DNA from 3 places in the Streptomyces sp. NPDC058632 genome. Region 1 is predicted to be linked to each of the others. Evidence: riboswitches for the same ligand, from Rfam matches in the RefSeq annotation. Region 1 holds a riboswitch; each other region holds the start of a gene.
The links. A riboswitch is a leader RNA that binds a small molecule or an ion and turns the genes downstream of it on or off. The one in region 1 is predicted to bind cyclic di-AMP.

Region 1 (9,788 bases):
GAAAAGTGGACCGACGGCCCTCGAGAACTCGACACTCCACCATCGGGCCGCCCCTGGGAGTCTGCCCGTGCGCCGAGGTCATCACCCGTCCGCCACCGGGGCGTTCGGCGGGGACGGGCCTGCTTCCACTTCAAGGATCACCCGCCCGGGACCCCGAGACCATCAGGGGCAGCCCTCATCTTCGCGGGGGCCCAGGCTGTACACGGACCGGCCGGGCACCGCACACCCACGGAAGAAATGGGGGCTGTCACGGATGGCTCTCCGCCGGGCCGGCACTCACGCTGGGTCTCGGCGGCCCGCGCCCGCGCCCCCGGTCGCGCGGGCCGCCACCAGCTCCGGAGCACGGGAGCCTACGACAGCAGGGCCGCACCAGGCTGCACGCCTGCCGGACAGGATCCCCGGAGCAGGGCCGGGTCACGGCGGTATCAGGGAAGGACCAGGGCGGCATCAGGGCAGCACTGCGGCCGTGCCGGGGCATAAGCACAGCGGCCGGCCGTACCGACGACGGACGGATCCGGACGAGCACGGTGAGGAGGTGGTACCGGATGCCACTGTTCTGGCGGATCTTCCTGCTGAACGCTGTCGTGCTGATCGTGGCCACCGTCCTGCTGCTCGGACCGGTCACCGTCTCCACCCCTGTCCTGCTCACCGAGGCCCTCGTGCTCACCGTGGGACTGGCCGCCATGCTCGGTGCGAACGCGCTGCTGCTGCGCGTCGGCCTCGCCCCGCTCCAGCGCGTCACCCGCGCCATGTCCACCACCGACCTGCTCCGCCCCGGACAGCGCCCCGAGGTCGCCGGGCGCGGGGAGATCGCCGAGCTGATCAGCACGTACAACACGATGCTCGACCGGCTCGAGGACGAACGCGCCGCGAGCAGCGCCCGCGCCCTGTCCGCGCAGGAGGACGAACGCCGCCGGATCGCCCAGGAGCTGCACGACGAGGTCGGCCAGAGCCTCACCGCCGTCCTGCTCCAGCTCAAGCGGGTCGCCGACCACGCCCCGCCGGAGCTGCGGGAGGAACTGAGCCTGGTGCAGGAGACCACCCGGGGCAGCCTGGACGAGATCCGGCGCATCGCCCGCCGGCTGCGCCCCGGCGTCCTGGACGAACTCGGGCTGGCCAGCGCGCTCAAGGCCCTCGCCGCCGAGTTCGGCGGTGAGGGCCTGACGGTCCAGCACCGCCTCGGCCCCGACCTGCCCGACCTGGGCCCGGAGGCCGAACTGGTCCTCTACCGGGTGGCCCAGGAAGGGCTCACCAACATCGCCCGGCACGCGCACGCCCGCCGCGCGGAGATCTCCCTGCGCCGCACCCCCTCCGGAGTGGAGCTGCGCGTCCGGGACGACGGCCAGGGCATCGGTGCCGCGTCCGAGGGCGCCGGCATCCCCGGGATGCGTGAGCGGGCCCTGCTCGTCGGCGCCGACCTCGACGTGGGTCCGGCCGCCGCAGGCGGGACCCTCGTGCGCCTCGTCGTCCCCGTTCCGGTGCGGGGGTCCGCGCCCGCGCGGACCCCTCCGCCCCTGACCGCCGTCCCCGACCGGAAAACCCGAACATGACCGACCCCGGCTCCACCCGCACCCCGCCCGGCACACCCGCCGGCGCCGAGACCACCACCCCGGCCGGTGCCGGGAGCGGCGGCGCCCCGACGCGCATCCTCCTCGCCGACGACCACGCACTGGTCCGCCGCGGCGTACGCCTCATCCTCGACGGCGAACCGGACCTGACCGTCGTCGCCGAGGCCGACAACGGCGCCGAAGCCCTCGAGCAGGCCCGCATCCACGAACCCGACCTGGCCATCCTCGACATCGCCATGCCCCGCCTGACCGGCCTCCAGGCGGCCCGTGAGCTCTCCCGCACCCTGCCGCGGACGCGGATCCTCATCCTGACCATGTACGACAACGAGCAGTTCTTCTTCGAGGCGCTGGGGGCCGGCGCCTCCGGGTACGTGCTCAAGTCCGTCGCCGACCGCGACCTGGTGGAAGCCTGCCGGGCCACCATGCGCGGCGAGCCGTTCCTCTACCCGGGCGCCGTCAACGCCCTCATCCGCAACCACCTCGAACTCGCCCGGGACGGCCGGAACCTGCCCGCCAAAGCCATCACCGACCGTGAGGAGGAGATCCTCAAGCTGGTCGCCGAGGGGCACACCTCGCAGCAGATCGCCGACCTCCTCGTCATCAGCCCCAAGACCGTGGAGCGCCACCGCGCGAACCTGCTGGCCAAGCTCGGCCTGAAGGACCGGCTGGAACTCACCCGGTACGCCATCCGGGTGGGGCTGATCGAGCCCTGACCGAGCACGTCTGTTCTCCGGGGCCGGCGGTCAGCGCTCGGCTTCGGCGGGCTCCCGTTCGGCTTCGGCGGGCTCCCGTTCGGGCACGGGTCCGGCGTCCGGGCTTCCGGCAGGACCTGCGTCCAGGTCCGGGGGGAGCCCCGTGCCCGACGAGGGCCCGGCGTCCGGGTCGGGCCCGGTGTCCCGGGAGGAGCCGCGGTCGGGCAGCCGTGCCCGGACGGCGCGCAGGGCGCGCGCGAGCAGATGGGACTGCTTGGCGAGCACCGGGCCGAGCACGGCGAGGACGAGGACGTACCCGGCGATGAACGGCGTGAGCCGGTCGTCGAGCCCCGCGCCGGTGGCCATGGCGGCCAGGATCAGTGCGAACTCGCCACGGGAGACGAGGGTCGTGGCGATGTCGGCCGCGATGTCGACGCCGTACCGGTACAAGCGGGCCACCAGCAGGCCCGCGGTCAGGTTCATCGCGAGGGTGAGCACCACCGCGACGGCCACCGGACCCGCGACGGAGGCGATGTCCCCCGGGTCGATGGCCAGCCCGAAGGCGAAGAAGAAGATCGCCGCGAAGGCGTCCCGCAAGGGGTGCACCAGGGTGCGGATCCGGGGCGCGGCGGGGGTGCCGGCCACGATCAGCCCGACCATGAACGCCCCGATGGCGTCGACGACCCCGAGCACCTCGGAGACACCCGCGACGAAGATCGCGGTCCCGAGGAAGGTGATGACCAGCAGCTCGTTGTCGCGTACGGACATGATCCGGCCGAACAGCCGGGTGCCGTGGCGGGCGGCGACGGCCAGCACCATCAGGAAGCCGAACGCCTTGGACGCCTGGAGCGCCATGTCCCCGAGCCCCTGGGCGCCGCTGAGGACGGGCTGGAGGGCCGCGAGGTAGAGGGCGAGGAAGATGTCCTCGACGACGGTGACACCGAGGATGAGCCGGGTCTCGGGCCGGCTGATGTGACCCAGCTCGATGAGGATCTTCGTGACGATCGCGGAGGACGAGATGCCGAGCACCCCGGCGAGCACCAGGGCCTCCCGCGCTCCCCAGCCGAGGGCGAACCCGAATCCCAGCCCCGCGCCGACGTTGAGCGCCAGGTAGATGCCACCGGCGCTGATGAGCTGTTTGCCGCCCCGTCTCAGGTCGTCGAGGTGGAACTCCAGGCCGAGGTAGAAGAGCAGCAGGACGAGACCGAGCGCCGACAGCATCGAGAAGTCGTGGGCGTCCTCGACCAGGACAAGCCCCGGTGTGTGCGGACCGAGCAGAATGCCGGCGAGCATGAACAGGGGGATCGTCGGCAGCCCGATCCGGCTGCCGAGGCGGGCGAGGAACGCTGCGGCGAGGAACGCGCCGCCCATGGCGAGCAGGGTGTCGGCATGTCCCACGGGTCACCACCTTCCACAGCACGGGGACGGAGCGGGATCCGATCGACCGATCCGGGTGGGGACTGCTCCTTCGTATCGGTGGGGGTTCTCCGCCGTACGGGGCTGCGGCCGGTACATCCCCGGGTGCGGAGCGGTGGCGGCCGGTGCGTGCCGGGACCGGGCCCCGGTGTTCCTCCACGCTCACATCCGGCCCCGGGCGCTCGCCATCCGTGACACCACCCAAACGAGGTGGCGGACGACACCCATGAGGTGTGGGGGAAGGCCCCTCATCACGGGCCGGTCGCCGGGGGCGACGGGGCCACCGCGCGTTTTTACGCCGTACGGTTTCGCGCCACGTGGCGGTGGCACACCGTACGGCTTCCCTCCGCGCGGGAACACACCGGGTGCGAGACTCTCTTCGCCCAGCCCAGCCCAGCCCAGCCCAGCCCAGCCCAGCCCAGCCCTCGCCCCGCCCCCGTCAGGAGCGCCGTCGATGCCCCACCCGTACGTCCTGCTGTCCGCCGCCGTCTCGCTCGACGGGTATCTCGACGACACCGGCCCCGAGCGGCTGCTGCTGTCCGGGCCGGAGGACTTCGACCGGGTCGACGAGGTACGGGCGTCGGTGGACGCGATCCTGGTCGGCGCCGGCACGATCCGGGCCGACAACCCCCGGCTGCTGGTCAACGCGCCCGAGCGGCGTGCCGCCCGGGCCGCCGGGGGCCGGCCCGCCTACCCGCTGAAGGTCACCGTCAGTGGCTCGGGCGACCTGGACCCGGCGGCGCGGTTCTGGCACACCGGTGGCGCGAAGGTCCTCTACACGACCGACAAGGGTGCCGAACGCGCCCGCGCCCACGGCCTTGCCACCGACATCGTGGAGCTCGGGGCCGAGCTCGACTGGCGCCGGCTCCTGACGCACCTGTACGACGCGTACGGCGTCCGGCGGCTCATGGTCGAGGGCGGCGGCGTCATCCACACCCAGCTCCTCACCCAGGGCCTCGCCGACGAGCTCCAGCTGGTCCTCGCCCCGCTCTTCGTCGGCGACCCGGACGCCGCCCGCCTCTTCGGCCCCGGGCCCTACCAGGGCGGCCGGCTGCGGCTGCTGGAGACCCGCCCGATCGGCGACGTCGTCCTCATGCGCTACGAGCCCACCGCCCCCGGCGCCGGCCCGCTCCCCGTCGCCGCCGACCACCACTGGCTGGCCCTCGCCTGTGAACTGGCGGAGCGGTGCCCGCCCTCGGAGACGGCGTTCAGCGTGGGCGCGGTGGTCGTCGCGGCCGACGGCACCGAGCTGGCGCGGGGCCACTCCCGCGAGGGCGGCGATCCGATGGTGCACGCCGAGGAGGCCGCTCTCGCCAGGATCGACCCCGCGGACCCGCGGCTCGCGACCGCCAGCGTGTACTCCAGCCTGGAACCCTGTGCCCGCCGAGCCTCCCGTCCGGCGCCCTGCGCCCGGCTGATCCTGGACGCGGGGGTACGGCGGGTGGTCACCGCGTGGCGGGAGCCGGACACCTTCGTGACGGGCGCCGACGGCAGCGGAGTGCTGGCCGCGGAGGGCGCCCTGGTCGTCCTCCTGCCGGAGCACAAGGAGGCCGCCGAGGCGCCGAACGGCCATCTGATCGGCCGGTGACGCAGGGGCGGCGGTAACGCGTGTGCGGAGTGCCCCGCGGATGCCGTATGCTGGTGAACACAACGACGCGGGGTGGAGCAGCTCGGTAGCTCGCTGGGCTCATAACCCAGAGGTCGCAGGTTCAAATCCTGTCCCCGCTACTGAACGCCGAGGGCCGGAATCCGAAAGGGTTCCGGCCCTCGGCCGTTTCCGTCCGTCCCGTTTCAGGAGCGCGTCCCCGGGTACTCCCACGTCGATGTCACGTCAGGTGATCGGGCCGCCTCGCTACGCATAACAATTGACGCACCGTCAACTCGAGTGTGACGAGTGCGGTGAGGTCAACTCGCCCGGTTTTGACCGGTCGTGGCGCTTAAGTCTGTGCGGGAATCGTTAACGATCAAGAGGAACGGCTTGGAATACGACCCTCGCGTCTATTAACGTTCGATAACGCAGCGCGGTCGTCCCAGCCGTCACACGAGTCGGCTCCGTGCGCACGCGCCGAATCCCGCAAGGGAACCGGGGAACCAACATCTTGGGGTGAATCGCGCGAGTGCCCCCGTGGAGACACGGACGGTATACGCGCGTAGGAGACCTTCCTGCTCCGAACCCGTCAGCTAACCCGGTAGGCGAGAAGGAAGGAAAGGAGCGCGCCCACGTGGCGTCCAATCGGCCTGCCCCCGAGGCCCTCTTCATGCCGAGCCGGCACGACAGCGAAACCTTCGGCTACGGCAGCATCCGCACCGACGAGGGCCCCTTCGAGGAGTGGAACCCCACCGAGGAGTCCGTTCGTCCCGTGCGCGGCCGGCATCGTGTCGGCAAGCAGCGCGGCGGAGGCCTCGCCCGTAGCTCCACCGTCCTGGGCGTCGGTGTCATAGCGGCCGTCGCCGGTGGCGGCATGGCCAGCGCCCAGACCGGCAAGCCGCCGGTCTCCATCTCCGTACCGGACCTTCCCTCTGTTGGTTCCCTCATCTCCGACGAGGAAACCCCCCAGGGCTCCGCCACCCCGCTCAGCAGCATCGGCGCGGTCGTCGACGAGGCCGAACAGGGCACCGCCTCCGACGCCGGCGAGGTGCTGCGCGCCCGGATCATGGCCCAGGTCGAGCAGCAGCAGAGCCAGGCCCAGGACAAGGCCGCCGCCGAAGCCGCCGCGAAGGCGGAGAAGGAGGCCGAGGAGAAGGCCGCCGCGGCGAAGAAGGAGGCCGAGGAGAAGGCCGCCGCCGCGAAGAAGAAGGCGGAGGAGGAGGCCGAGAAGAAGGCCGAGGCCGAGCGTCTCGCCGCCCTGGCCAAGCAGTACACGCTGCCCACCTCCTCGTACACCATCTCCTCGACCTTCGGTCAGGCCGGCGCCTACTGGTCCTCCGGCCAGCACACGGGCCTGGACCTCGCCGCCCCCACCGGCACCCTGCTCAAGGCCGTCCACACCGGCACGATCACCTCCGCCGGCTGGGACGGCTCGTACGGCTACAAGACCGTGCTGACCCTCGACGACGGCACCGAGATCTGGTACGCCCACCAGTCCTCCATCAGCGTCAGCGTCGGCCAGCAGGTCAACACCGGCGACGTGATCGGCCGCGTCGGCGCCACCGGCAACGTGACCGGCGCCCACCTCCACATGGAGGTGCACCCGGCCGGCTCCGCCTCGGGCATCGACCCGATGGCCTGGATGCAGTCGAAGGGCCTCACCGTCTGAGATTCCGGCCCCGGCCGGTCTCGCGTCCTGCGCCCTCGCAGCCACAGCCCCGGCAGTCCTGACGACGCCCCCCGACGTCAGGACTGCCGGTCCGGCGTTTCAGGAGCGGTACGGGTTCGGCCCGGACGCCGGGCGCCCGGGGCGCCCGGGGCCCACGGCGCCGTACGGGCCGTACCCTCCGCGCGCTTCGGGCATGCGGTACGGGCCGTGCACCGGCCAGGGCGGGGCGGGCGGTGCGGTGGCTCGGGCCGCGTACTCCAGGGCCGGGCGGGCCGTACTGCGGCGGTGCCACATCTCGCGCAGCAGCTCGTGCTCCCGTACGACGAAGTCCGCGCCCACGCGGCCGCGGCGCCCCCGGTGCCGCAGGAACGCCAGCGACGTCGCGTACGCCCCGTACTGCGCCACCGCACGGGCAGCGGTCCGGCCGCCGTGCCGGCGCGCGTACCGCCGGGCGATACGCCGGGCCCGCATCGAGCCGAGCGCGTAGGGCTGGGCCGGGGTCAGCCAGCCGGCCCTGACGTACGCGGGCAGCTCCTCCCGTACGGTCCGCAGCTCGCGCTGCCGGGTCCACACCACCAGCCAGGTCAGCAGGCCGAACGACGGCACCATGAACGCCGCGTACACGGCGAAGAAGCCGTACTCGCCGAGGGCCGATGAGGTGTTCCACAGGGCGTGCATGCCCATCGCGAGCAGCAGGCCGCCGAGCGGGAGCAGGACGCGCACCGGGCGGCGCCGCCGGGCGGCGAGCGCGGCCATTCCGAAGCCGATGCCGGTGAGGACCGTGAAGAGCGGGTGCGCGAACGGCGACATGACGACGCGGACGAAGAACGTCGCCGCGGTGACGGAGGAGACGCCGCTGCCGCCGGTGAGCTGGTCGGTACCGAAGGCGGTGCCGAGGTAGAGGATGTTCTCGGTGAAGGCGAAGCCGGTGGCGGTGACCCCGGCTATCACCACGCCGTCGAGAATTCCGGTGAAGTCGCGTCTGCGGAACAGGAAGACCAGCAGGACGGCGGCGGCCTTCGCGGACTCCTCCACGACCGGGGCTATGACGGTCGCGCCGAGCGTGTCCGCGCGGGACGGGTCGGCCGTCTCCGTCGCTATCCACCGTGTGGCGAAGCTGTTGGCGACGATCGCCATGAGCGCGGCGGCGCAGGCGCCCCAGGCGAAGGCGAAGACGAGGTTGCGCCAGGGACCCGGCGCGACGCGCTCCAGCCAGCGGAAGGCGGCGACGAGCAGCGGTACCGGCAGGACGGCGAGGCCGAGCCCGACCAGGAAGCCCTCCGTGCCGGTCTGCTCGCGGACCAGTCCCAGGATGACCAGGCCCGAGAGCGAGAGAAGGGCGGTCAGCGCCCCATAGCGCACCCAGGGCCGCTGCCACCAGTGCGCATGCCGCAGGGCGGGCCCGTCGGCCGGCCCTGCAGGACCGGAGGCCGCGCCGGGCCGGGTCGGGTACGGACGGCTGATGGCCACGACATTGACCCTAACGAGGGAACGGTGCTGCCCGCAGGACCACCAGGTGGGCTCAGGTGCCGACGGCGTCCCGGCCCTCCCGGTCGGCGTCCCGGTCGACGTGCTGTACGCGGCGGAAGAGCAGGTCGTTCACGACATGACCCTTGTCCAGCCCCTGTCCCTCGAAACGGGTCAGCGGCCGGAACCCCGGACGCGGCGCGAAACCGCCGTCCGCCACGGTGTTCTCGAAGCCGGGGTGCGCGGTCAGCACCTCGAGCATCTGCTCGGCGTACGGCTCCCAGTCGGTGGCGCAGTGCAGGAGCGCACCCGGTGCGAGGCGGGTCGCGGCGAGGTCGAGGAAGGCGGGCTGGATCAGCCGGCGCTTGTGGTGCCGCTTCTTCGGCCAGGGGTCGGGGAAGTAGACACGCAGCCCGCCCAGCGCGTCGGGGGTGAGCATCTCGCGCAGCAGGATGATCGCGTCGCCGTTGCCGACGCGGACGTTCTCCAGGCCGTGCTGGTCGGCGAGGCCGAGCAGATGGCCCTGGCCGGGGGTGTGGACGTCCACGGCGAGGATGTTGGTGCCCGGGTCGGCGGCGGCCATGCGCGCGGTCGCCTCACCCATGCCGAAGCCGATCTCGAGGACGACCGGGCGGTCGTTGCCGAAGAACGCGGCGAGATCGAGGCGCTGCCTGCCGTCGACGTCGAAGCCCCACCGGGGCCACAGCCGCTGCAACGCGTCCGCCTGCCCGGCGGTGACCCGGCTCCGGCGTGGCTGGAAACTCCGGATCCGCCGCTCGAAGTGCGACCCGGCGGGATCGGCCTTCGGCCCGTCCGGGAAGCGGGGCTCGCCCTTCTCCCGGGTGGGGCGGACCGACACGCCGGGCGTGTGCCCGGGGTGCGGGGCGGGGGCTTCGGGGGTGCTTACGGAGTCAGACACAGTGCTGTCGATTTTACGGGGGTCGTGCGAGGGCTCCGCGGTCGGTTCCTGGGTCGGTCATGAGGTCGCTCCCGTGGGCGACGGGGAACCGGTGGGGGCGGCCGCCTCAGCGGGGCACGCCGTCCAGGGCGGCCAGGGCCCGGCGGGCGACCTCCCGGCCGATGGGCAGGGACGCCGTCGCCGCGGGCGAGGGGGCGTTGAGGACGTGGACCGCGCGGGGCGTCTCCTGGATCAGGAAGTCGTCGGCCAGGGTGCCGTCACGCAGGACCGCCTGGGCCCGTACGCCCGCCGTGGCCGGGACCAGGTCGGCCTCCCGGACCGCGGGCACGAGCCGGCGGACCGCCTCGGTGAAGGCCCGCCGGGACAGGGAACGGTGCAGCTCTCCGCTGCCGTGCCGCCAGTGGCGGCGGGCCAGGTGCCGGGAGCCCGGCCAGGCCAGCGTGGCGGCCAGCTCGCGCGGGCGGACCGT
Region 2 (8,445 bases), on a different contig from region 1:
GGGGCCCGGGGCCGCCGGTGCGAGGGAGCACCGGACCGCCGCACCACGGGTCCGGGCACCGGTGCCCGGACCACAGGGCCCGCGCGGGAGATCAGCCGGTCTCCCGCCCCAGGAACGCCGCCGTGTCCCACGTGCCGTCCAGCCGCGCCGCCAGCCATCCGGGCGCCGACGTCCGGAAGCCGGCCGGGGCGAGGGCCGCCGCGCCGGCCGGTACCGCGCCCAGCAGCGGCACCCCCGTCACGTCCGGCAGGTCCCGCAGGTTGCAGCGCTCGGCCAGACCGGGCTCCGCGGGCCAGCTGCCGATCACCACACCCGCGGGGTCGAGCCCGCGCGAGCGCAGTTCACGGGTCGTCAGCTCCGTGACGTTCAGGGTGCCGAGACCCGGCGCCGCCACCACCAGCACCGGCGCCGACAGCAGTGCCGCCGCGTCCGCCAGCGTCCCGCCCTCCTCGTCGAACCGCACGAGCAGCCCGCCCGCGCCCTCCACCAGCACCAGATCGTGCTCGGTGGCCAGTTTGACGGCGGTCTCGGCCACGTCGTGCGGACGCACCGGCGCCCGGCCCGCCCGGCGGGCGGCGGTGGCGGGCGCCAGCGGGTCGGGATACCGGGCGAGTTCGGCGGCCGTGACGGCTCCGGCGAGCCGCGCGACCTCCTCGGCGTCCCCGGGTTCGTCCGGCCGCACCCCGGTCTGTGCCGCCTTCAGCACGGCCACCGACCGGCCGGCCCCGAGCGCCGTCGCGGCGACCGCGGCCGTCACCACCGTTTTTCCGACCTCGGTGCCCGTGCCCGTGATCACCAGTACCGGCATGTCATCCCTCCTCGGCCGCCGCGCACACCGCGTCCGCGATCCGGGCCACGTCCGTGTCGCCGGTGACGTACGGCGGCATGGTGTAGATCAGATCGCGGAACGGCCGCAGCCACACGCCCCGGCGCACCGCCGCGCGCGTGGCCGCCTCCATGTCCACGGAGTGATCGAGCCGGACGACGCCGATGGCGCCGAGGACCCGCACGTCGCGGACGCCCGGCAGGCAGGCCGCGGGCGCCAGCCCGTCCCGCAGGCCCGACTCGATGCGCTTGACCTCCGCGAGCCAGTCCTGCCCGAGCAGCAGCTCGATCGAGGCGCAGGCCACGGCCGCCGCCAGCGGATTGCCCATGAACGTCGGACCGTGCGCCAGGACCGGTACGTCGCCGCGCGAGATGCCGTCGGCGACCCGCGCGGTGCACAGCGTCGCCGCCATGGTCAGATAGCCGCCGGTCAACGCCTTGCCCACGCACATCACGTCCGGCGCCACCGCCGCGTGCCCGGCCGCGAACAGCGCGCCCGTACGCCCGAACCCGGTCGCGATCTCGTCGAACACCAGCAGCACGTCGTGTGCGTCGCACGCTTCGCGCAGCACCCGCAGATACGCGGGGGAGTGGAAGCGCATGCCGCCCGCGCCCTGCACCACGGGCTCGACGATCACGGCCGCCAGTTCGCCGGCGTGCCGCCCGATCAGCTCCCGCAGGTGCTCGGCGTACGACTCCTCGTACTCGGCAGGCGGGGCCTTTGCGAACACCTGCTCCGGGAGCACCCCGGTCCACAGCTCGTGCATCCCGCCCTCGGGATCGCAGACCGACATCGGCTGCCAGGTGTCGCCGTGGTAGCCGCCCCGCCAGGTCAGCAGCCGCCGCTTCTCGGGCCGTCCGAGCGAACGCCAGTACTGCAGGCACATCTTGACGGCCACCTCGACCGACACCGAGCCCGAGTCGGCGAGGAAGACATGTTCGAGGCCGTCGGGTGACATGTCGACGAGGAGCTTCGCCAGCCGGACGGCGGGCTCGTGCGTGAGCCCGCCGAACATCACATGGCTCATCCGCCCGAGCTGGTCGCGCGCGGCCTTGTTCAGCACCGGGTGGTTGTAGCCGTGGATCGCCGACCACCAGGACGACATCCCGTCGACCAGCTCGCCCGAGCCGTCGGCGAGCCGCAGCCGTACCCCGCTCGCCGACTCCACGACGAGCGGTTCCCCGCGGCCGGGCATGGGCCCGTACGGATGCCAGACGTGCCGCCGGTCCAGCTCGAGAAGCTCGGGTACGGACCGCTCAGGCATTGGGCGCGAGATCCGTTCCGGCACCCCGCCGGCGGACGGAGACGAGATCGGTACGCGGCCCGTCGGCCCGGCCCGCCCCCTCGCTCACCGTCTCCGGACCCGCGGCCGCCTCCGTACCCACGCACGTCCCGGCGCCGGAGGACGCCGACCCGCACCCGCCACCGCCCTCGTGCGCCCCGCACCCGCCACCCCCGTCGTGCGCCCCGCCCGCGCCCGTGCGGTGTTCGGGCAGTGTCACGCGGTCGGTGCCCTCCACCTCGAACCCGGCGTCCGCGATCATCTCCAGGTCGGCCCGGCCCGCCTGGCCCTCGCTGGTGAGGTAGTCCCCGAGGAAGATCGAGTTGGCCAGGTGCAGCGCGAGCGGCTGCAGCGTGCGCAGATGCACCTCCCGGCCGCCCGCGATCCGCACCTCGGCGTCCGGGCACACGAACCGCACCATCGCCAGGATCCTGAGGCACCGCTGCGGGCTGAGGTTCCACTCCTTCGCGAGTGGTGTGCCCTCGAACGGGATCAGGAAGTTCACCGGCACCGAGTCCGGGTCCAGTTCGCGCAGCGCGAAGACCACGTCGACCAGGTCCGCGTCGCTCTCACCCATGCCGGCGATCAGCCCGGAGCATGCGGACAGACCGGCCGCGTGCGCCTTCTGCACGGTGTCCACGCGGTCGGCGTACGTGTGCGTGGTGGTGATGTCCCCGTAGGCGGCCTCGGAGGTGTTGAGGTTGTGGTTGTAGGCGTCCGCGCCCGCCTCGCGCAGCCGCTCCGCCTGGCCCTCGGAGAGCAGTCCGAGGCAGGCGCACACCTCGACGCCCTCGTTGCCCGCCTTGATCGCCTTGATGGTGTCGGAGACACGGTCCAGGTCACGGTCGGTCGGACCGCGGCCGCTGGCCACCAGGCACACCCGCTTGGCGCCGCCCGCCAGCCCGGCCGCGGCCGCGTCCGAGGCCTGCTCGGGCTTGAGCCAGGTGTACTTCAGGATGCCGGCCTTCGAGCCGAGCCGCTGGGAGCAGTAGGAGCAGTCCTCCGGGCACAGGCCGGACTTGAGGTTGACCAGATAGTTGAGTTTCACCCGCCGCCCGAACCAGTGCCGCCGCACCCTCCCGGCCGCGGCCACCACGTCGAGCAGATCGTCGTCGGACGTCCCGAGGACGGCCAGCGCTTCCCCACGGGTCGGCGTCTCGCGCCGAAGCCCCTTGTCCACCAGCGTGTTCAGCAGATCCATGGGAGCCGATCCTGTCCTATTCGGCCGCCCCGGCCAAGGAGGGTTCGTACAACAGAGGCGCTGCCGGCTGTGGGCATGGCCACACAGTGGTCCGCCGACCGTCCCGCTACTGTCTGTTCACTGCCTACAAAAGCACCGGAGGACCCATGGCGTTCGGCTGGATCGACGAGCAGGCAAAGCTGCGCCGCCGGGCCGGACTCGTACGGACCCTGCGCCCGCGGGCCGCCGGCGCACCGCTCCTCGATCTGGCGAGCAACGACTACCTGGGCCTGGCCCGGCACCCGGAAGTGGCCGAGGGCGCGGCGCGGGCGGCGCGGACCTGGGGCGGCGGGGCCACCGGGTCCCGGCTCGTCACCGGCACCACCGAGCTGCACACCGAGCTGGAAGGCGAACTGGCCGACTTCTGCGGCTTCGAGGCGGCCCTCGTCCTCTCCTCCGGCTACGCGGCCAACCTCGCCGCCGTCACCGCGCTGGCCCCGCACGGTTCGCTGATCGTGTCCGACACGGGCAACCACGCCTCCCTGATCGACGGCTGCCGGCTGGCCCGGGGCAGGACGCAGGTCGTGGCGCACGCCGACCCCGACGCCGCGCGCAAGGCGCTGAGCGGGCACGACGGAGCCGCCGTGGCCGTGTCCGACACGGTCTTCTCGGTCGACGGGGACGCGGCCCCGCTCGCCGCGCTGGCGGGGGCGTGCCGTGAACACGGCGCGGGACTGGTGCTCGACGACGCCCACGGCCTCGGGGTGCTCGGCGACGGCGGACGCGGTGCCCCGCACGCGGCGGGGCTCGCCGGCGCCGAGGACGTCGTGGTGACGCTCACGCTGTCCAAGTCGCTCGGCAGCCAGGGCGGAGCCGTGCTCGGCCCGGCACGGGTCGTCGAGCACCTGGTCAACACGGCCCGGACGTTCATCTTCGACACGGGCCTCGCCCCGGCGGCCGCGGGCGCCGCGCTCTCCGCCCTGCGGCTGCTGCGCCGTGAACCCGGGCGCGCGGCGCGGGCGGGCGCGGTGGCGCGCGACCTGCACCACCGGCTGACGGCCGCGGGTCTCGACGCCGTACGCCCCGACGCCGCGGTCGTCTCCGTGCGGGCCCCGTCCCCGGAGCAGGCCGTGCGATGGGCGGCCGACTGCCGGGCGGCCGGCCTGTCCGTGGGCTGCTTCCGTCCTCCTTCCGTGCCCGACGGCATCTCACGGCTCAGACTGACCGCCCGCGCGGACCTGTCCGGGACCGAGATCGAACGCGCTGTACAGGTGATCGGCGAGACGCGGCCATGAGTCGGCGAGGCACGGCCGTGAGTCGCCCGATGACGGACGGTCGAGTGCGAGTGGGCGCCGGAGGACCGGCAGGTCAGTGAACCGCGGCCACGAACTCCGCCCAGCTCCCGGGGGAGACGAGCAGCGCGGGTCCGTCCGGATCCTTGGAGTCGCGTACAGCGAGCAGTCCGGCACCGGGGCCGGTGGCGGGCCGGGCCGTCTCGACGCAGTTGTTCGCGCCCGTGCTGTAGCTGCTGCGCAGCCACCGCACACCGTGCAGGCCGGTGCTGGGGGAAAGGGTCCGAGGCGGTACGGGCATCGTGCCTCCTTACACGCCGGCAGCTGTCCCGGCGATGAAATCCAACGAGTCCTCGGGTGAAAGGGCGTGGACCGAAAGGGCGTTGAAAGCCTCCGAGTACACCCGGAGGTCTTCTTTCCGCTCCAGATAGAGGCTACTCGTCAAGTGGTCGAGAACTACAACATCCAGATCAGAAGTGCGCGAAAATGAGAAGATTACGAAAGGGCCGGTGACGCCGATGTGCGCCCCGGCAGTGAACGGCAGTACTTGAAGCCGCACTTGGGGAAGGCGTGCCGCCTCCACGAGCCGTTCCAGCTGGCGGATCATGACGCCGGGGCCGCCGACCTGCCGACGCAGCACCGCCTCGTCCAGGACCGCGCTGAACTCCAGCGGCGGGTCGGCCCGCAGGACGTCCTGCCGGGCCAGTCGCACCTCCACCAGCGTGTCCAGCCGCTCCTCCGAAGCGCCCTCCAGCGCCGCCTCCGTCACGGCCCGCGCGTACTCGGGCGTCTGCAGCAGCCCGGGAACCACGGTGGTCTCCAGCGTGCGCATCGCGCCGGCCTGGGACTCCAGACTGATGAAGTCCCGGTAGGTGGGCGGGAGTACACCCCGGTACGCATGCCACCAATGGTGTCGTCCGCTGCTGTCGTCGGATCCCGCCAACACCAGCAGCAACTCCCGTAACTGAAGGTCGGTCAGGCCGTAGGCATCGAGCAGTAACCGCACATCGGCCGGTTTCACCCCGCTCGTGCCCGTCTCGATCCGGCTCACCTTCGACTGGTGCCAGCCCACCAGCCGGGCCGCCTCACCACTGGTGAAACCCGCCGATGTGCGCAGCGAGCGCAGTTCGGCGCCCAGTTTCCGGCGGCGTACCGCAGGACCGTGTTGCATGGTTTCCCCCTTACTCCCTCCGGGCCGCCCGCATACGGTCTCCCGTCGCAGAGTTCACCGCTTTGAGCGACAGATATATGCATATCTTGGCCGTATCGTCGCCGACGCCCTGTGGTGATGGCAGTCTGACGACGAAGCACCAGTGCGGGACCGTACTCGAATCAGCCGCTCCGTGCCGGACTGCGGTCCCGTGGAAAGGGACGACATCGCCATGGCAGACCATCTGGAAGCGTCCATCACTCTGCCGAGCGATCCTGCCTCGGTCTCCGCGGCCCGCGCCCATGTGGTGGGCACGCTGGCGGAGTGGGGCATGCCGGAAGACACGGAAGTGTCCGACACCATCCGGCTGATCGTGTCCGAACTCGTGACCAACGCCGTGCAGCACACCCTGGGGCAGTCGCCCACGTTCACCGTGGACATCGCCCTCGACCGTGACGACCAGCTGTGCATCGGGGTCACCGACAGCCACCCGAGGTTCCCCAAACGGCTCCCCGCCGCGGTCCAGCAGGACAACGGCCGAGGGCTGGTCATCATCCGCTGGCTGACCGTGGAGTGCGGAGGCAGGATGAGGGTCCGCCCCACCGGAGAGGGGGGAAAGACCGTCTCCGTCGTCCTCCCGTGGACCGTTCCCGCCGAACCGGTCACGGCGGTCGAGGCGGCAGGACAGCAGGAACCGTAGGGGTCCGCGGCAGGAACGCGGGCGAGCGGAGGGAGAGAATCGAAAGGAGGGCCGGGAGAAGGGCCGAGAAGGGGGCCTGCTCGGCCGTTCGGACGATGCGCAGATTCTCGAGCCGCCACACCGTGTGTTCTCCGGGCGTCGTCCGGCGTGTCCGGCGGGGCGGCGGCAGGGGGTACCGCCGCCCTCGCGGATCACTTCACCCGGCCGTACCAGACGCTGTGGGTCCAGATCTTCTGCAGGCGCACCACATCCCCGGTCTTCGGGGCGTGCCAGAGCTTGCCCTGGCCCGCGTAGATGCCCACGTGGTAGACGTTCTGGCCCGAATGGAAGAAGACCAGGTCCCCCGCCTTGCGGCTCGAGGCGGAGATGTGGCGGGTCTTGTTGTACTGCTGGGCCGCAGTACGGGGCAGTGCCTTGCCCGCCTTCTTGAACGAGTAGAGGGTCAGTCCGGAGCAGTCGAAGCGGCTCGGTCCGGTGGCGCCCCAGCGGTAGGGCGCGCCCTTCTTGGACGCCGCGATCTGGAGAGCCTTGGTGGCCGTGGTCGCGGCCGCCGCCTCCGAGGCGGTGCCCGGGAGGACGATCGAGCCGCCCACGGCGGCGAGGGTGAGGGCCGAGGCCGTGCCGGCCCTGGCCATGAGGGACGGGACACGATTGAGCGCGGTCATGCGCAACCCTTCGTCAGCCGCCTGTGAAGGATGACCTGTCGGATTCGGGCTGGCGAAGTTGCCCGGCCGCACGAGTGCGGCTTCACCCCAAGGGCTGCTCGGCACGGAAGTCGAACTCCCGTTCCGGCGACCCGTCATGCTCGGGTCCTCCACTCCTGCCGATCCACTCCTGTCGACCGGTCATCCGGGCGGCGGCAGGACTCGGCGTCCGCCCGGATCGCCCCGCCGCGGTGGCGGGGTCTTGTCGTCAGTGAGCGATCTTGGCAACCCTCGGCCCGAAATCCCAACGGAACCGGGGGTTTGTGTTGTTACTCACCACTCATCCGTTCGAGTGGACAGCCCCCTGTCCGGGCTGCCGTCCGGAATGCCGAGGAGTCCCGGACCAGCATCGGAATGACCTGTTCCGGTACGCGGCCACGCGTGGTGCGCAACTGTGACGGCCCGAAAAGAAGTGGTTCGTATACGCCGGTTGGTGGTACCCCCCTTGGTCCGTTTCGGCTCAGGTGCGGACGTGTTGCCGACGCCGACCGCGGGTGGACCGGTACGGGCGTCAACTGCCGGAGCCCGGCGGCAGCGTGACCCGGGCCGTGCGCCGGTCGCCGTCCAGTACCCGCAGGGCCCGGGCCAGCGTGGCGGCGTGCAGTTCGGTCTCGCCGCGCCGGTGCATGACGGTCAGCGCGTCGCGCAGTGCGACGGCCTTGCCGACCAGTGCCTGTGCGGCGCGCAGTCCGCGGTAGGTATCGCCGTCGCGGGCAGGGTTGATCCGGCCGAGCAGGTCGACGGCCTCGAGATAGCGGTCGATCAACTCGGCCTCGGCGCGGGTCAGCGCGGGCAGCGGTGGCAGTTCGGGTGGCAGCATCGGTGGCTCACCTCGCGCCGGACGTGGGGAGGCGGCCCTCGCGGTCGGTCAGGATCCGGTCCGCGAGGCCGTACTCCACCGCCGCCCGCGCGTCGAGGACGGTGTCCCGCTCTATGTCCGACCGTGCCTGCTCCGGGGTGCGGCGGGTGTGCCGGACCAGGATCTCCTCGATCCGGCCGCGGACCCGCGACAGTTCCTCCGCGCGGGCGGCGAGATCGCTCGCGTTTCCCTCCACGGTCTCCGGCGGTACCGGCTGACGGAGCACCAGCCTCGCCCCCGGCAGGACGTACCGCTTCCCCGGTGTCCCCGCGGCCAGCAGCAGCGCGGCCGTCCCGTCCGCCCGGCCCAGGCAGACCGTCTCCACCTCGCAGGTGACGAAGGACAGGGTGTCGTAGACCGCCGACATGGCGTGGAAGGAGCCGCCGGGAGAGTTGACGTAGAGGGAGATGTCCCGGTCGGGGGCCCGGTGCTCCAGGTGCGCGAACTGGACG
Region 3 (9,788 bases), on a different contig from region 1:
GGATACGTCGACTTCGGGCCGTACGACGCCGGGAACCGGTACGCCGTGCATGCCGTCGGGCGGTTCCTCCGGTTCTACCCGGAGCCCTGGCCGGCCGGTGCGGAGCGGCTCACGCAGCTGGTGCTCATCGGGACCGGTATCGACACCGCCGCCCTCCGCAAGGAGCTGGAGCAGGCCTGCGGCAGCGACGCCCTCGACGGCCCCGGTGCCCCACACGCCGACGAGCAGGGCATGTGGGGCGTGCTGCGGTACGTACGGGAGCCCGACGACCCGCAGAGCCAGGACGACCCGCAGGGCCGGCCGGTCCCGCGGGGTTAGACCGGTCCCGCGGGGTCAGACCGGTCCCGCCACCACCGCCACCGTCTTCGGCAGGGACTCTCCCGAGCCGTCGCGGCGCGGGTCGGGCTCCGGCAGGTCGACCGGTGTCCCGTTCCTCTGGGAGGCGCGGGCCGGGGTGGGGCCGGCCCAGGCCAGGGACAGGCAGTCCTCGCCCTTGAGGAACCGCTGGCAGCGCACACCGCCGGTGGCCCGGCCCTTGCGCGGGAACTGGTCGAACGGCGTCAGCTTGGCCGTCGTCTGGACGGAGTCGTCCAGCGTGCCGCGTGAGCCGGCGACCGTGAACACCACCGCGTCCACCCCCGGATCGACCGCCGTGAAGGTGATGACCTTCACTCCCTCGGCGAGCTTGATGCCTGCCATGCCGCCGGCGGGACGCCCCTGCGGACGGACCTGCGCGGCCTGGTAGCGCAGCAGTTGCGCGTCGTCGGTGATGAAGACCAGGTCCTCCTCACCCGTGCGCAGCTCGACGGCGCCGACGATCCGGTCGCCCTCCTTGAGGGTGATGACCTCCAGCTCCTCCTTGTTGGAGGGGTAGTCGGGCACCACCCGCTTGACGATGCCCTGCTCCGTGCCGAGCGCGAGGCCCGGCGACGACTCGTCGAGCGTCGTCAGGCAGATCACCCGCTCGTCGTCCTCCAGGGAGACGAACTCCGAAATCGGCGCCCCGCCCGAGAGGTTCGGGGTCGGCATCGACTCCGGCAGCTGCGGGAGGTCGACGACGTTCACCCGCAGCAGGCGCCCCGTGGAGGTGACCACGCCCACCTCGCCACGGGCGGTGGCCGGCACCGCCGAGACGATCATGTCGTGCTTGACCCGCTTGGCGTGCGCGCCCTTCGGGAACGGCTTCGCGTCCGCCGTACGGGCGAGCAGGCCCGTGTCGGACAGCAGTACCCGGCACGGGTCGTCCGCCACCTGAAGCGGCACGGCGGCGACCGGGGCGGCCGCCCCGTCCAGCAGGACCGTGCGACGGTCGTTGCCGAACTTCTTCGCCACCGCGGCCAGCTCGGACGAGACCAGCTTGCGCAGCTCCGCGTCCGACTCCAGGATGCGGGTCAGCTCCTCGATCTCCGTGTTCAGCCGCTCCTGCTCCGCCTCCAGTTCGATGCGGTCGAACCTGGTGAGGCGGCGCAGGGGGGTGTCCAGGATGTACTGGGTCTGGATCTCGCTCAGCGAGAACCGGTCCATCAGACGCTGCTTCGCCTGCGCGGAGTTGTCGCTGGAACGGATCAGGCGGATGACCTCGTCGATGTCCAGCAGCGCCGTGAGCAGGCCCTCGACCAGGTGCAGACGGTCGCGCCGCTTGCCGCGGCGGAACTCCGAGCGGCGGCGGACGACGGTGAAGCGGTGGTCGAGATAGACCTCCAGCAGCTCCTTGAGGCCCAGGGTGAGCGGCTGGCCGTCCACCAGGGCCACGTTGTTGATGCCGAAGGACTCCTCCATGGGCGTCAGCTTGTACAGCTGCTCCAGGACCGCCTCCGGCACGAAGCCGTTCTTGATCTCGACGACCAGGCGCAGGCCGTGGGCGCGGTCGGTGAGATCCTTGACGTCGGCGATGCCCAGGAGCTTCTTCGAACCGACCAGGTCCTTGATCTTGGCGATCACCTTCTCCGGGCCCACCGTGAACGGCAGCTCGGTGATGACCAGGCCCTTGCGGCGGGCCGTCACCTCCTCCACGGTGACCGTCGCGCGGATCTTGAAGGTGCCGCGGCCCTTCTCGTACGCGTCCCGGATGCCCGGGAGGCCGACGATCCTGCCGCCGGTGGGCAGGTCGGGGCCCGGGACGTGCTTCATCAGGGCGTCGAGGTCCGCGTTCGGATACCGGATCAGGTGGCGGGCGGCCGCGATCACCTCGCGGAGGTTGTGCGGCGGCATGTTGGTGGCCATACCGACCGCGATGCCCGACGCACCGTTCACCAGGAGGTTCGGGAACGCGGCGGGCAGGGTCGTCGGCTCCTGCTCCTGGCCGTCGTAGTTGGGCGCGAAGTCGACCGTGTCCTCGTCGATGGACTCGGTCATCAGGCTCGTGGCCTCGGTCATCCGGCTCTCGGTGTACCGCATGGCGGCCGGCGGGTCGTCATTGCCCAGGGAGCCGAAGTTGCCGTGGCCGTCGACCAGGGGGACCCGCATCGAGAAGGGCTGTGCCATGCGCACCAGGGCGTCGTAGATCGACGCGTCGCCATGGGGGTGCAGCTTGCCCATGACCTCGCCGACCACGCGCGCGCACTTCACATAGCCGCGGTCGGGGCGCAGGCCCATCTCGTTCATCTGGTAGACGATGCGGCGGTGCACCGGCTTCATGCCGTCGCGCGCGTCCGGTAGGGCGCGGGAGTAGATGACCGAGTACGCGTACTCGAGGAAGGAGCCCTGCATCTCGTCGACGACGTCGATGTCGAGGATCCGCTCCTCGTACGAGTCGTCGGGCGGCGGGGTCTTCGTGCTGCGGCGGGCCATCGCTGCCGGCTCCTTGCTGAAGCGTGGGACGGTATCTGACGCGGACCATTGTGGACCGCCGCACCGACAACCGGGACCATGACCCCGCCGCCGCCCTTCGCCGAGGACCGGGGGCGGGGTGCCGGCAGGGTACGCGGACTTCCCGCCGGCGCCGCGAGCGGGATGGCCGGGAAGAGCCGGCGCCGGGTGCACCACCCCGTGCGCCGCCCGTGATCCCGTACGTCCCACGAACCCCGTGCGTCCCACGAACCCCGTGCGTATCGCGTCGTCCCACCCGTACCCGCGGTTCTCGCTCTCGGCGTATCCGGTCCCCTCCGGGAACTTCACCGGCGCTCCGCACGCTTGCATACAGTGGCAGGACCGGCACAAACGGCGGATGCGACGACCGCCTCCGCGATCGAAGGGACGTACATGCCCATGGGTCACACGGCCACCGCCCAGGCAGGCTCCGGCGGCCTGACAGCGACCGAGCACCGGCTGTCCAACGGCCTGCGCGTGGTGCTCTCCGAGGACCACCTGACCCCCGTCGCGGCGGTGTGCCTCTGGTACGACGTCGGTTCGCGTCACGAAGTCAAGGGCCGTACCGGTCTGGCTCACCTTTTCGAGCACCTCATGTTCCAGGGCTCCGGGCAGGTGAAGGGCAACGGCCACTTCGAGCTGGTCCAGGGCGCCGGAGGCTCGCTCAACGGCACCACCAGCTTCGAGCGGACCAACTACTTCGAGACCATGCCGACCCACCAGCTGGAGCTCGCCCTCTGGCTCGAGGCCGACCGCATGGGCTCCCTGCTGGCCGCCCTGGACGAGGAGTCCATGGAGAACCAGCGGGACGTCGTCAAGAACGAGCGCCGCCAGCGCTACGACAACGTCCCCTACGGCACGGCCTTCGAGAAGCTGACCGCCCTCTCCTACCCGGCCGGCCACCCGTACCACCACACGCCCATCGGCTCGATGGCGGACCTGGACGCGGCCACCCTGGAGGACGCCCGCGCCTTCTTCCGCACGTACTACGCGCCGAACAACGCCGTGCTCTCCGTCGTCGGTGACATCGACCCGGAACAGACGCTCGCCTGGATCGAGAAGTACTTCGGCTCCATCGCCTCCCACGACGGCAAGCCCGAGCCCCGCGACGGCTCGCTGCCCGAGATCATCGGCGAGGAGCTGCGCGAGCTCGTCGAGGAGGAGGTCCCCGCGCGTGCGCTGATGGCCGCCTACCGGCTGCCCGAGGACGGCACCCGCGCGAGCGACGCCGCGGACCTGGCGCTCACGATCCTCGGCGGCGGCGAGTCCTCCAGGCTCTACAACCGGCTGGTACGACGGGACCGTACGGCGGTGGCAGCAGGGTTCGGTCTGCTGCGGCTGGCCGGGGCGCCCTCCCTGGGCTGGCTGGACGTGAAGACGTCCGGTGACGTGGAGGTGCCCGTCATCGAGGCCGCGATCGACGAGGAGCTCGCCCGGTTCGCCGAGGCGGGGCCCACGGCCGAGGAGATGGAGCGTGCCCAGGCCCAGCTGGAGCGCGAGTGGCTGGACCGGCTCAGCACCGTCGCCGGCCGGGCCGACGAACTGTGCCGGTACGCCGTCCTGTTCGGAGACCCGCAGCTCGCCCTCACCGCCGTCGGACGCATCCTCGACGTGACCGCCGAGGACGTCCGGGAGGTCGCCGAGGCCCGCCTGCGTCCCGACAACCGCGCGGTGCTCGTCTACGAGCCCGTCGCCCCCGAGGCCGGGGAGTCCGAAGAAGCCGCAGTCGCCGACATCGAAGAAGCCGCGGTCGTCGGCACCGACGAGAACGAGGAGACGGCGAAGTGACCGAGCTCGCCACGATGGACTTCCACCCCCAGCCGCAGGCGGGCGAGGCCCGGCCCTGGGCCTTCCCGGCCCCCGAGCGCACCACCCTCGGCAACGGTCTGACAGTGCTGCGCTGCCACCGCCCCGGCCAGCAGATCGTCGCTGTCGAGGTGCTCCTCGACGCGCCCCTGGAGGCCGAGCCGGCCGGTCTCGACGGTGTCGCCACCATCACCGCGCGGGCGTTCTCCGAGGGCACGGACAAGCACTCCGCCGAGGAGTTCGCCGCCGAACTGGAGCGCTGCGGCGCGACCCTGGACGCCTACGCCGACCACCCCGGCGTCCGCCTGAGCCTGGAGGTGCCGGCCTCCCGGCTCGCCAAGGGGCTCGGACTGCTCGCCGACGCCCTCAGGGCGCCCGCGTTCGCCGACAGCGAGATCGAGCGCCTCGTCCGCAACCGCCTCGACGAGATCCCGCACGAGCTGGCCAACCCGTCCCGCCGCGCCGCCAAGGAACTCTCCAAGGAGCTGTTCCCGGCGACGTCGCGCATGTCCCGCCCGCGCCAGGGCACCGAGGAGACGGTCGCCGGCATCGACTCGGCGGCCGTACGCGCCTTCTACGAGAATCACGTCCGCCCCGCGACGACCACCGCGGTGGTCGTCGGCGACCTCACCGGCACCGACCTGGACGAGCTGATCGGCGACACCCTCGGCGCCTGGACCGGATCGGCGGCCCGGCCGCGGCCCGTCGCGCCGGTCACCGCCGACGACACGGGCCGCGTCGTGATCGTGGACCGTCCCGGCGCCGTACAGACGCAGCTGCTCATCGGCCGCGTCGGCGGGGACCGGCACGACCGCGTGTGGGCCGCGCAGGTGCTCGGCACCTACTGCCTGGGCGGTACCCTCACCTCCCGCCTGGACCGCGTCCTGCGCGAGGAGAAGGGCTACACCTACGGCGTGCGGTCGTTCGGCCAGGTCCTCAGGTCCGCCCCGGACGGTACCGGCGCGTCGCTGCTCGCCATCAGCGGCTCCGTGGACACCCCGAACACCGGACCCGCCCTGCAGGACCTGTGGGCGGTGCTGCGCACCCTCGCCGCGGAAGGCCTCACCGACGCCGAACGCGATGTCGCCGTGCAGAACCTGGTGGGCGTGGCACCGCTCAAGTACGAGACCGCCGCGGCCGTCGCCGGCACTCTCGCCGACCAGGTGGAGCAGCACCTGCCCGACGACTACCAGGCCGAGCTGTACCGGCGGCTCGCCGCCACCGGCACCGTGGAGGCGACCGCGGCGGTGGTGAACGCCTTCCCGGTGGACCGCCTCGTGACCGTCCTGGTCGGCGACGCGGCGCAGATCAAGGAGCCCGTCGAGGCGCTCGGCATCGGCGAAGTCACGGTGGTGCCGGCCGAGTAGACGGCCCGCCGGCGCACTGCCGGCGGCCGTCCGACCGCACGCCGGACGCGCACGCGCGCGGGGCCCTGGTGACGAGAACGTCACCAGGGCCCCCTTATGCCCGAATTGGGGCAGGAGGTGCCTGTCTGCCCTGTGGGATGCGCTACAAAATCCGGGATCCGTTTGGGAATTGAAAGACGCCCCGCTTAGCGTCAGGCGGTCTGTTCGTCGGGCAGTGCGCCGCACCCGCGGCACCGGACAGTCATCGCCGAGTCCCCGTACGGCGTGAGCCGGGGGAGCCGGGGACCCATCAGCGTCCCTGGGGTGAATCGGACGCCCGCGCGTGCCGCGAGGGGGTCCGTAGGAGACCTTCCTGCTCCGAACCCGTCAGCTAACCCGGTAGGCGAGAAGGAAGGAAAGGACCACCCTGTACATGGCGTTCACCCGCGCCACCGGGAAGCACCGTCGTCCCAGCCGCGTGCATCGCGGCACCGCCAAGGCGGCGGGCGTCGCGGCTCTCACCACCACCGGTGTCATCGGCTCCCTCTCCGCTCCGGCGCTCGCCGCCGGACCCGCCGCGGCGCAGACCGGCCTGACCCCCGTGATCAGCATGGGCGACGAGGTCGCCGCCCGGGTCGACGCCCAGGCCTCCGCCCAGCACGAGGCCGCACGCGAGGCGGCCCAGGCAGCCGCACGCGAAGCCGCCGAGGAGGCCGCCCGGGAGAGGGCCGCCGAGGAGGCCGCCAAGGCCCGCGAGGCCGAAGAGCGCGCCGCGCGTGAGGCCGAGCGCAAGCGTCTCAACACCTTCGTGTCCCCGATCGCGGGCTCCTACGTCTCGACCGGCTACCTGTCCGGCGGCGCCGTCTGGTCCTCCGGCACCCACACCGGTGTCGACTTCCATGCCGCGAGCGGCACCCCCGTGCTCTCGGTCGGCATGGGCACCGTCGTGGAGGCCGGCTGGGGCGGCGCCTACGGCAACCAGGTCGTGATCAGGATGCACGACGGCACGTACACCCAGTACGGCCACCTGTCGTCCGTCGGTGTCTCGGTGGGCCAGCAGGTCACCCCGGGCCTGCAGATCGGTGTCTCCGGCGCCACCGGCAACGTCACCGGCGCGCATCTGCACTTCGAGGCCCGCACCACCGCCGAGTACGGCTCCGACATCGACCCCGTCGCGTACCTCCGCGCGCACGGCGCGAACGTCTGACCGGGGGCACGTCCCCTGGCCGTGGTGTACACCTCGGCGTCCGCGTGATCCCCTGACGCCCCAGGTGTCCGCTTTCCGTGGAATGGCCCCGGCTCGGCTCTCCGAGTCGGGGCTTTCGGTGTTTTCGGCGGCCCGTTGTCCAAAAAACGGACATGATTCCCGGCTCGCCGTCGGAAATTCGCGCGCGTTGCAATAGAGTCACGGAACGGGCGTCACCCGTTGGCGTTATGCGGGGATTAATTCGGAGGTCGGTCATGCGTATTCCGGCGCACTCGGTGTGCACGGCGATCCGGGACGACATCGTCTCGGGTGTCTACGAGCGTGGCGGCCGGCTCACCGAGGAACTCCTCGCCCGGCGCTACGGTGTCTCGCGCGTCCCCGTCCGGGAGGCCCTGCGCACCCTGGAGGCCGAGGGCTTCGTGGTCACCCGGCGCCACGCGGGCGCGTGCGTCGCGGAACCCACCGAGCAGGAGGCCGCCGACCTGCTGGAGATGCGGCTGCTGCTGGAGCCGCTCGGTGCCCTGCGTGCCGCGCAGCGCCGCACCGAGGCCCATCTGAAGGTGCTGCGCGGTCTGGTCCGGCTGGGCCAGGAACGGGCCCGTCAAGGCCACAGTGACGACCTGCGCTCACTGGGCGGCTGGTTCCACGAGACGCTCGCCCAGGCGTCCGGCAGTCCGGCGCTGACGTCGACGCTGATCCAGCTCCGGCACAAGATCGGCTGGATGTACGAGGTGCGGGGGACGAGGGACCCCGTGGAGTGCTGGGCGGAGCACGGTGCGATCGTCGACGCCGTGGTGCGCGGCGACGGCGAGCGCGCGCGTACGGTCATGGCGCTGCACACCGAGCGCGCCACCGTCGCCCACCGCCTGCGTTTCACCGCGGGGGCCGGGCGCGCGGACCGGGCGGCCCGCGCCGAGCGTGTGAGGAACTCGCAACATCCCGTAAACACGCCGAGTCTCCGGCATTAACACGGAGACCGTATACAAGAGAAGGGAATTCGGTGGAAGTGAAATTCGCCTGCCATTTTTCGTGAGTGCGGGATTGTGTGTGGGGAGTGGTGGTCGGGGGAACCGGTGGACGGGGAAACCGGCGGCCCGAAAAAGCAACGGAGCCGCGTCGCCCGCAATGGGTGACGCGGCTCCGTCCGCTGCCGGGTGTTTCAGACGGTCTCGGGGAGCTCCTCGAGACCTTCGGAGACCAGCTTCGCCAGCCGGTCGAGGGCGGCGTCGGCCCCCTCGGCGTCGGAGGCGAGGACGATCTCCTCGCCGCCCTGGGCGCCCAGGCCCAGAACGGCCAGCATGGAGGCCGCGTTGACGGGATTGCCGCCGGCCTTGGCGATCGTCACCGGGACGCCTGTGGCCGTGGCGGATCGGACGAAGATGGAGGCGGGACGGGCGTGGAGGCCCTCGGCCCAGCCGACGTTGACGCGGCGCTCAGCCATGTGGTGCTGCCCTTCGCAGTTCAGGTTGTCTAGACCAGTTTCCCATATCGTGAAGCAAGCAGAGGAGGGGCATCCGCTCCCGCTCCCCGGCGGCACCCGACCGCGGCCTCGGTCCGGCCCGTGCCCCCACAGACTGCCTCGCGCCATTGCCGTACGCGAGCCGTACTCTGGGGCCCATGCAGACCTCGTCGGACCGGCACGAGTATCCCGCCCACTGGGAGGCCGACGTGGTGCTGCGCGACGGCGGCACCGCGCGCGTCCGCCCCATCACCGTCGACGACGCCGAGCGTCTGGTCAGCTTCTACGAGCAGGTGTCGGACGAGTCGAAGTACTACCGCTTCTTCGCGCCCTACCCCCGCCTGTCCGCCAAGGACGTGCACCGCTTCACGCACCACGACTTCGTGGACCGGGTGGGGCTCGCGGCCACCGTGGGCGGCGAGTTCATCGCCACCGTACGCTACGACCGGATCGGCCCCGGCGGAACGCCCGCGTCCTCCCACCCGTCGCCCGCCACCACCCTTGCCGGAGGGCGCTCCGCGCCCACCCCTCCTGTCTCCGACGAGGCCGAGGTCGCCTTCCTCGTACAGGACGCCCACCAGGGCCGGGGCATCGCCTCCGCCCTGCTCGAGCACATCGCCGCCGTCGCGCGGGAGCGCGGCATCCGCCGGTTCGCCGCCGAGGTGCTGCCGGCCAACAGCAAGATGATCAAGGTGTTCACGGACGCCGGGTACACCCAGAAGCGCAGCTTCGAGGACGGCGTCGTCCGCCTGGAGTTCGGCCTCGAGCCCACGGACCGTTCCCTGGCCGTGCAGCAGGCGCGCGAGCAGCGCGCCGAGGCCCGCTCGGTGCAGCGGCTGCTCGCCCCGGGCTCGGTCGCCGTCATAGGCGCCGGCCGCACGCCCGGCGGCGTGGGCCGCGGCCTCCTCGACAACATCCGGGAGGCCGGATACACCGGCCGCCTGTACGCCGTGAACAAGGCCCTTCCGCCGGAGCGGAGGGAACTCGACGGAGCCGCCGGGGTGCCCGCCCACCGCTCGGTGCGGGACATCGACGGCCCGGTCGACCTCGCCGTCGTCGCGGTGCCCGCCGAACACGTCCCCGAGGTCGTCGCCGAATGCGGCGAACACGGGGTACAGGGGCTCGTCGTCGTGACCGCCGGGTACGCCGAGGCGAGCCCCGG

Region 2: another riboswitch for cyclic di-AMP. It lies ahead of ACFWVE_RS01795 (C40 family peptidase); the one in region 1 lies ahead of ACFWVE_RS08405 (M23 family metallopeptidase).
Region 3: another riboswitch for cyclic di-AMP. It lies ahead of ACFWVE_RS15755 (M23 family metallopeptidase); the one in region 1 lies ahead of ACFWVE_RS08405 (M23 family metallopeptidase).

The regions. Positions count from the first base shown of each region.
Region 1 is NZ_JBHXQZ010000015.1:13,495-23,282, reverse strand. It holds gene ACFWVE_RS08430 (histidine kinase) at 546-1,550, shown strand; gene ACFWVE_RS08425 (response regulator) at 1,547-2,281, shown strand; gene ACFWVE_RS08420 (cation:proton antiporter) at 2,312-3,658, opposite strand; gene ACFWVE_RS08415 (dihydrofolate reductase family protein) at 4,131-5,264, shown strand; tRNA gene ACFWVE_RS08410 (tRNA-Met) at 5,331-5,404, shown strand; cyclic di-AMP (ydaO/yuaA leader) riboswitch at 5,730-5,887, shown strand; gene ACFWVE_RS08405 (M23 family metallopeptidase) at 5,899-6,933, shown strand; gene ACFWVE_RS08400 (PrsW family intramembrane metalloprotease) at 7,033-8,403, opposite strand; gene trmB (tRNA (guanosine(46)-N7)-methyltransferase TrmB) at 8,456-9,319, opposite strand; gene lhgO (L-2-hydroxyglutarate oxidase) at 9,426-9,788, opposite strand, start outside.
Region 2 is NZ_JBHXQZ010000002.1:106,803-115,247, reverse strand. It holds gene bioD (dethiobiotin synthase) at 92-808, opposite strand; gene ACFWVE_RS01825 (adenosylmethionine--8-amino-7-oxononanoate transaminase) at 810-2,090, opposite strand; gene bioB (biotin synthase BioB) at 2,083-3,309, opposite strand; gene ACFWVE_RS01815 (8-amino-7-oxononanoate synthase) at 3,456-4,583, shown strand; gene ACFWVE_RS01810 (DUF397 domain-containing protein) at 4,657-4,881, opposite strand; gene ACFWVE_RS01805 (helix-turn-helix domain-containing protein) at 4,891-5,751, opposite strand; gene ACFWVE_RS01800 (ATP-binding protein) at 5,963-6,430, shown strand; gene ACFWVE_RS01795 (C40 family peptidase) at 6,622-7,095, opposite strand; cyclic di-AMP (ydaO/yuaA leader) riboswitch at 7,099-7,312, opposite strand; gene ACFWVE_RS01790 (hypothetical protein) at 7,646-7,954, opposite strand; gene ACFWVE_RS01785 (ATP-dependent Clp protease proteolytic subunit) at 7,962-8,445, opposite strand, start outside.
Region 3 is NZ_JBHXQZ010000035.1:29,749-39,536, forward strand. It holds gene ACFWVE_RS15735 (CobW family GTP-binding protein) at 1-318, shown strand, start outside; gene ACFWVE_RS15740 (DNA topoisomerase (ATP-hydrolyzing) subunit A) at 334-2,790, opposite strand; gene ACFWVE_RS15745 (M16 family metallopeptidase) at 3,202-4,596, shown strand; gene ACFWVE_RS15750 (M16 family metallopeptidase) at 4,593-5,981, shown strand; cyclic di-AMP (ydaO/yuaA leader) riboswitch at 6,217-6,380, shown strand; gene ACFWVE_RS15755 (M23 family metallopeptidase) at 6,394-7,167, shown strand; gene ACFWVE_RS15760 (GntR family transcriptional regulator) at 7,422-8,135, shown strand; gene ACFWVE_RS15765 (HPr family phosphocarrier protein) at 8,327-8,608, opposite strand; gene ACFWVE_RS15770 (GNAT family N-acetyltransferase) at 8,785-9,788, shown strand, end outside.